DNA from 2 places in the Trichococcus flocculiformis genome. Region 1 is predicted to be linked to the other one. Evidence: riboswitches for the same ligand, from Rfam matches in the RefSeq annotation. Region 1 holds a riboswitch; the other holds the start of a gene.

Region 1 (4,014 bases):
CCATCTTGATTCCGTTGACGGGACTGGGAAGGAACACGGCCATCATCGTATTGGTGATTTATTGCCAATATGTCCTGTTGCGCAGTTTTTCCGCAGGGATCAAGGAGATCGATCCGACAATCATCGAAGCCGCTGGAGGGATGGGCATGACGAGGAATCAAATGTTCCGGAAAATCCAACTGCCGTTGGCAATGTCATCAATCATCGCAGGGATACGGATCGCTGCGACCTCCACAATCGGCATCGCAACCATCGCCGCAACGATCAATGCGGGCGGGTTGGGAACTGTCCTTTTCGATGGCTTGCGGACATTCAGCGTCGTAAAACTGTTGTGGGGCACTGTGCTGTCGATGTTGTTGTGTCTGCTTGTCAATGTCATCCTGTACTTACTTGAGAACGCGTTGCGACGGAGATTTGCCTGATCTTTTCAAAGGAGTGGTCGCTTGAGTGATATCTGGAACCCGTGGCACGGCTGCAAAAAGGTCAGCCCGGGATGCCAAAATTGTTATATGTTTCATTTGGATAGTCAACGAGGAAAAGATGGCGCGCTGATTTATAAAGTCCAGAGCAGCTTCGATCGACCGTTGAAAAGAAACCGGCGCGGCGACTTTGTCATACCTCCTGGTTCCACGATACGCGTCTGCATGACTTCTGACTTCTTTCTTGAGGAAGCGGACGAGTGGCGCGGGGAAGTCTGGAAGATGATTGAGAAGCGTTCGGACGTGCTGTTCTACTTGTTGACGAAAAGAATCGAACGCGTGAAAGATTGCCTTCCTGAAAATTGGGGAGACGGTTGGGAAAACGTGTGGATGAATGTCTCTGCCGAAAACCAAAAGATGGCCGATAGGCGGATCCCGGTACTCCTGGATCTGCCTTTCAAACACCGAGGCATCATGGCCGCACCGTTGATCGGCGAAATCGACTTGACGAAGCATTTGTCGTCCGGAAAAATCGAACGCGTCATCGTTGGCGGGGAAAACTATGATGGGGCAAGGGAATGCCATTATGAATGGGTGCACAGGATGCACCAAGATTGCGTGGACCAGCATGTGAACTTCGAATTCATCGAAACCGGGAATCATTTTGTGAAGAACGGACGGAAGTATGAAATTTTGGACAAAAGAAAGCAGCAGGAGCAGGCAAAGAAATCCGGCCTGTCTTATGAAGGGCGTGCGGTTTCGGTTCAACTGACGGAGGTTGCCCAGGGCGAATCGGTGCCGCTTTTTCAAACAGATGCCGTGACTTTGTGCGACTCCTGTGCCTACAAGAAATTTTGCGGTACGCAATCGGGAAGACCCAGCTGCATGCTGTCGCTATGAAAATAAGAAAGGAAGTCGGAGAAATGAAGGCAGTCGTAGTGCATGAAGCGGGCGGACCGGAAAAACTGGTGCATCAGGAAGTTCCGCTTCCGGAAATCCGGGAAGGCTGGTCGCTCGTGAAGGTCATGGGCTTCGGCATCAACCATTCGGAAATCTTTACGCGGGAGGGGAAATCCCCCTTGGTCAAATTTCCCCGCATTTTAGGGATTGAATGCGTAGGGATAGTGGAGCGTTCGAGCGACGAAGAGAAATTGCCTCTCGGTCAAAAAGTGGTGTCGATCATGGGAGAGATGGGGAGGGCCTTCGACGGGAGTTATGCGGAATATGTCCTGTTGCCGAATGACCAAATCTACCCCATCCACACCGATTTGCCCTGGGCCCAACTGGCGGCCATTCCGGAAACCTACTATACGGCTTTCGGTTCCATGAAGAATCTGAGGATCCAAGCATCCGATCAAATTTTGGTTCGGGGTGCAACGAGCGGAGTAGGGGTTGCCTTTGCCAAGTTGGTCAAAGCCCAATTCCCGGATATCAGGATTTATGGGAGCACGCGGAAAGCCGAAAAGGGTGAGAGATTGAAAGAAGCCGGCTTCACCGACTACGTCGAAGACCGCAACGGCGTGTTGGAAACGGAAGAGACTTTCGACAAAATTCTGGAATTGATCGGCCCTGCGACGATCAAGGACAGCCTTTCCCATATCCGGGAAGGCGGCGTTGTCTGCAGCACCGGTCAACTGGGCGGGAAATGGTTCCTGGAGGATTTCGATCCCATCATGGAATTGAAGCATAACAGCTACTTGACTACTTTCCATTCGAGTGACGTCTCCGGCGAGAAGGTGAATGAACTGCTGGAGTACATTGAAGAAAAAGGCATTGCTGTGGATCCCGAGCGAGTCTTCCCGCTCGAAGAGGTTGCCCAAGCCCATGCCTTTTTGCAGAGCCAGGACAGTTTCGGAAAAGCCATTGTGTTGGATCCGAGCGCTGCGGGAGAGAAAGCTTCAGAATAGGGTTGCGTTTCCGCGGATTATTGGTTAGAATCAAATGAGAAACACTGGGGGTGCGCTATTGCGCTGAGACCGGCATTGCCGGAACTCTTTGTACCTGATCTAGTTCATACTAGCGGAGGGAATGTGGCGTTTGACTATTCGCATAATAGACATCAAAACGTTATATTTTCTGATTTTCGCATCAGATCATATAGCGTTTTTTATTTTCAGTAGGGGTGCGCGCGAGCGCTGAGACCGAAACTGTCGGAACCCTTCAAACCTGATCCAGTTCGTACTGGCGGAGGGAACTGAGCTCGGTCTGGAGTCCGTACGTATATCCAAGACATCTCAGGGGAGGTGTCTTTTTATTTTCGTTCAATTCAGGGAGGAGGGGAAACAGTTAGGAAAGAGCAAGATGCAAAAATAATAAATCAAACTGAAAAGGGGAAAATAGTATGAACACAAAGAAATTAGTCACCACTGCCTTGATCATCGCCATGGGGGTGGTCAGCAACAGCATCTTCGTCATTCCGATCGGACTGGCAAAAGTAGCGCCGGTGCAACATCTTTTGAACGTATTGACCGCTGTCTGGTTAGGACCGGGGTATGCCGTCCTGCAAGCCTTCAGCGTATCCTTGCTGCGCAACCTGTTGGGGACGGGAACCATATTTGCCTTTCCTGGCAGCATGATTGGAGCTGTTTGCGCAGGTCTGTTTTATGCCAGAACGCAAAAGCTCGGTTACGCGGCACTGGGTGAATGGATTGGCACCGGAATTCTGGGCTCGTTGGTGAGCACTTTGCTGGCGCAGTTCTTTATGGGCATGGAAGCTGCACTGATGCTCTTCCTGCCGAGCTTCGCGATCAGTTCCGCCATCGGAGCCGGGATGGCATATTTTATCATCCTGGAAATGGAAAAAAGAAGCGTATTGGACCGGAACATAATCTGAAGCATCTGCTTATGAAGGAAGCCGCTCTCGGAAGGGGGCGGCTTTCTGCTGTCTAAAAGTGTCTCCAATAGATAAGTTAAAGAAAATAATTTTCAGTAAATAATAATTGAAAAAACTATTTTCATGTGTTATTCTATCAGCATAGAGGGAAAAGGCGAAGGGAAGAAATGCGCAGTGCGCTTTTGGTGGTTGCGCAAAGCAGGCGGAGGCAACAAGTAAATGACAATCATCGAAGAAATACAGAATCAGTATTCTACTTTTTCCGCGAACGAGAAAAAGATTGCGGATTACATTCTGCAGAACAAAGCATCCATCAAAAATATGAACATCAAGGATTTGGCAGCGAAGGCGGATACCTCGACTTCCAGCATCACCCGGTTCTGTAAACGCATCAACATCGATGGGTTTGTGGACATGAAGATTGCGCTGCGTTCATTGGCGAGCGGTCATCCTTCGAAAGAAATGCCGACCGTCTATGACGATATTTATGGCTATTATACACAAGTCATCGATGAAACCAATCAGATGATCGAGGATCAGGCAATCGAAACGGTTGGTGATTGGATCAAAAACGCAAACAAAACAGTCATCTACGGCATCGGCAGTTCCGGTTTCACGGCCGCGGAATTGGCGCAACGCTTGATCCGGATGGGGCTGAATACTACGGGGGTTACGGATTCCCACCTGATGATCATCAACAGTTCGATCATCAAGGAGGGCGAATTGGTGATCGCCATTTCAAATTCGGGAGAGACCCCTGAA
Region 2 (4,014 bases), 280 kb from region 1:
AAATCGGCATGGAGTCCAGCAACGTCCCGTCCAGATCGAAGATGGCTGCTTCCAGTTTCATGGCTGCACCATCGCTTCCGCTAACGGGCGCAGTCGCTTAACGGCCGCTGTGATGTCAGGCTGCGCAAAGATGGCGGATACGACGGCGACTCCGTCGATGCCGCTGCCGTTCAGATTGAGGATATTCCCTTCAGCAATGCCTCCGATCCCCACAACGGGTATGCTCACCGCCTGGCAGATCTGCTGCAACGTCTCGATCGATAGCGTATTGGCATCCGGCTTCGTTGCTGTACCGTAGATGGCACCGACGCCCAGATAGTCGGCCCCGTTCCGTTCGGCCGCCAGCGCCTCTTCGACGGAATGGGCAGAGACACCCAGGATTTTCTCTTCGCCGATCCGGCTGCGGACATCTCCTGCCTGCATATCGCTCTGCCCCACATGTACACCGTCCGCATCCAACGCCAAGGCCACATCGACCGCATCATTGATGATGAAGGGAATGCGGTGGCGTTTGGCCACGGCCTGCAGTTCCTTGCCAAGGGATACAAAGGCATCAAAATCCAGTTCCTTCTCGCGCAATTGCACGACGGTAACCCCCGCCTGGATGGCTTCTTCAAGCTGTTCCGCCAAGGATGCTTCCCCCAGCCATTGGCGATCGGTAACCGCATAAAGCAGCAAATCGTTCTTATCTATTCTCAATTTTAGCGCCTCCTTCCAGTTTTTCGGCCGACATCTTGCTAATTTCATCGATGAGGTAGCTGCGGTAGGAGGAAGTCCCTGCCGCATTGCGGATCATCCTTTCATAAGCCAGCTCGCCGCTGACTCCCATCAGGCATACCGCTGCCGCGGTAGCATCCAGCAACTGCTCCGGGTTGGCTCCGCAATAGGCTGCAATCACTGCCGACAACATGCACCCAGTTCCGGACACCTTCGCCATCTGCGGATGTCCGTTGCGGATGATGTAGGCTTTGTCCCGGTCCGCAACGATATCGATTGCGCCGGTGATCGCAATGACCGCCTCATTGCGGTCGGCCAAGCGTTTGGCGAAAGCGACCGTTGCCTCGAGCGTCTCCTCGGTCACGGCATCGCTGATGTCTGCATCGACGCCTTTCGTCGTGCCGCTGCCGGAATGGATCGTTTTCATTTCCGAAATGTTCCCTTTGATCACGGTGAAGGCAATGTCTTCCAGCAAGTTGAAGGTCGTTTCGGTCCTGAAAGGGGATGCCCCCGCACCGACCGGATCCAAAACAACGGGATGGGCGAGCGCATTGGCTTGGCGCCCGGCCAGCAGCATAGATTCCACGGCTCGACTGTTCAGTGTACCGATATTCAGATTCAAGGCGGTGCAGATGCTTGTGATGTCCGCGACTTCCTCGGGGGCATCCGCCATGATCGGCGACCCACCGGCAGCCAGCAGGACATTGGCGACATCATTGACGGTTACGTAATTGGTGATGCAATGGACCAGCGGCGTCTGTTGCTGGACATTTTCGAATAGCATTTTGAACATGGGAGTACCTCCAAATAATTTATTTGATGCGACAAAAAAAGCGGGAAATGTCCGAAATAGGCATTTCCCGCTGAATAGAATCATTCAATGTTATTTCCCTACGTTGGCATTATCCAAATCAGGTAATAGGTCGAAGTTGATTACTTCCTCTCAGCCTGCTGACACAAGCTCCCTTTTTTCGTATGTAATTGTGTCACTATCTTAGCATAAGTGGCAGCCTTACTCAAGGATGATTTTTGCTGATTTTTTTATTTTGATTGCGCATTCAGCCACTCGAAAATATTCGCATAAGTGGTTCCGCCGACTGTGGCTGCAGCCGTTCCTCCGCCGGCAGCGTTGCTTGGTTCTGATCCGAATGTTTCAGTGTCGGCAGCAGCCGCGATCGCTTCCTTATCCTGGACGCCTGTCACCTGGTTGTTGAAGAGATAGATCCAGGAGAAGTGACCCATGTAAGTCGTGCCGGGGCTATCCGTTCCTTCAACTGTTTCGAAGTAGGAAACCCAAGTGTTTTCGGCTCCCGCCTGGACAAGTGCCTGGTAAGTCGGCAGCAAGTAGTTCGCAGGGACGACGACCGGGTCATCAGCTGATTGGACAAACCAAATCGGCAAGTCTTTGATTGCCTGGAGTTTTTCTTCGGTGAACCAAACTCGCCCGGTCTTCACGAAAGCGGAAGTACCGGTAGCTTCCTCGCTTGCTTTCACATACGTACCATCACTGTTGCGCTCGTATTCATAATAAGCATACGCCTCGCAGATTGGATAAGCTGCAGCAAAATATTCCGGGTATTGGATGACCATATTCATGGTCATGTAGCCGCCGTTCGAGCAGCCTCCCAAATAGATGCGATCGGTATCGACATCCGGATGCGCAGCTACATAATCATTGATGGTATCCATCAAGATTTCGGTGTATCTGGAGATACCGCTGCCATTGCCGTTCGTTCCGTCCCCTTCGTCCATCCAATAGGTAGGCGCTTGGACAGCCAACACGTAAGCTCCGGTCACGTCGTCAGTTTTGAAATAGGACTGGATCTCCTCTTTTGCCAACGCCGATACTTCATTTCCAAGGATTGCGATGTCGGGATCTGTTCCGCCTTCACCTTGACCGTGCAGCCAGATGACCAATGGATTCGCTTCCCCTTCGGCAAGGTTCGCCGGTTCATAGGCGGCTGTCGAAAGCGTCAGTTCCTCTTCTTGATCCGTCAACGGATTCACGTAGGTGCCGCTGAAAGTTCCTCTGGCGGTGAACAAATCCGTATCCGGGGAGATGCGGTTGTTCACGGCATCCTCCGTGATGCTCAAAGAGTAGGTTTCATCCTCGATCGTGACGGAAGGAGCAGCGATTGCGACCTCATAAGCTGGAGACCACTCATTCATCGATGTCGTCGTATTGTAGGTGAACGGGGATCCGATCACACTGAAGGTTTCATCATTAAAACCGGTCTCCATATCGATCGCGATGAAGTTTGAATTCTCCTGCGGGTTCCCGTTTTCATCGGATGTATAGACGTCCGTCACCGTGCGTTCCGATCCGGCCGTCATGACCTGCCAGCCGCTAGGATCGACACTGTCGACCGCATCCTCCAGTTCGATGATGAGCTTCGGTACGCCCGGTCCTCCTTCATACCCCTTTACATAGATGCTGGTCTTCACGACGCCAGCATAGGCATCGGCTGATTGCACGCCTTCTTGCTGGTCTGAATCCTGTTGATCCACCGATTCTCCGGAACCGCAACCGGCAAGCAAACCTGCCGTTATCCCTGATGTAAAAATAGTGCCGCTTATTTTACCTCTCACTCCCTGACCCCTCCATTCTTCCTTGTTCCATTTACATTTCATTATACTATAGTTCAATCTTCAAAAACGACGGAATGGGTCCGCAGCTCCGGTGAAGAATCCGTCCATCGGAGGACAGCATAGAAATCGGTCAAGTCCGAAATCCTGTGTAAAATCACTTTGTAGTTCCTTTTTCTTGATACGTGTGTTTTTGTGCCAGGCGAGCCTGGCAGGACCCTCGGTTTAGGTAGGAATCAAAAACCGATTCCTACCTAAACCGAGCGTGCAATTGTTAAGTCCTCCCTACGATCGGATTTCCTGTCTTCATCAGGAATGTCCAACGGTTCTTTTCCCAGTCCTCATGGATATCCATCAGAACTGCGCCAATCAAGCGTTCCGCTGAGTCAGTATTCGGGAAAATCGAAACCACCTGTTCTCTTCGACGGATCTCGCGATTGACCCGTTCCAGGGAATTGGTTGTCCGCAGGGAAATGTGGTAGACTTCCGGTTCCTGAAGATACTGCATTGCGTCCATAAAGCCGCTGTCCAACGTCTCCAAGGCCTTGCTGAAGCGGTTCTCTCCACCGGTCAGCTCCTCGAATGCCTGACGGCTTTCCAACGCTTGCTGAAGGGTGTTGGCGCGGAAAATTTTCCGCAAGGCTTGACGCTGCTCTTCGCTATCTTTTTTCGGCATCACGTCCAGGATATTCCGGAGAAAATGGACCGTAC

The links. Region 1 has a riboswitch for thiamine pyrophosphate ahead of thiW (energy coupling factor transporter S component ThiW). Riboswitches for the same ligand answer to the same signal wherever they lie in the genome.
Region 2: another riboswitch for thiamine pyrophosphate. It lies ahead of thiM (hydroxyethylthiazole kinase); the one in region 1 lies ahead of thiW (energy coupling factor transporter S component ThiW).

What each region holds. Positions count from the first base shown of each region.
Region 1 covers NZ_OY759718.1:726,816-730,829, forward strand. The annotation lists gene ACKPCD_RS03810 (ABC transporter permease) at 1-422, shown strand, start outside; gene ACKPCD_RS03815 (DUF5131 family protein) at 444-1,319, shown strand; gene ACKPCD_RS03820 (zinc-binding dehydrogenase) at 1,343-2,326, shown strand; TPP riboswitch at 2,363-2,465, shown strand; TPP riboswitch at 2,528-2,629, shown strand; gene thiW (energy coupling factor transporter S component ThiW) at 2,761-3,252, shown strand; gene ACKPCD_RS03830 (MurR/RpiR family transcriptional regulator) at 3,472-4,014, shown strand, end outside.
Region 2 covers NZ_OY759718.1:449,589-453,602, reverse strand. The annotation lists gene ACKPCD_RS02430 (HAD family hydrolase) at 1-61, opposite strand, end outside; gene thiE (thiamine phosphate synthase) at 58-699, opposite strand; gene thiM (hydroxyethylthiazole kinase) at 686-1,510, opposite strand; TPP riboswitch at 1,589-1,695, opposite strand; gene ACKPCD_RS02415 (prolyl oligopeptidase family serine peptidase) at 1,759-3,306, opposite strand; gene ACKPCD_RS02410 (IS256 family transposase) at 3,578-4,014, opposite strand, start outside.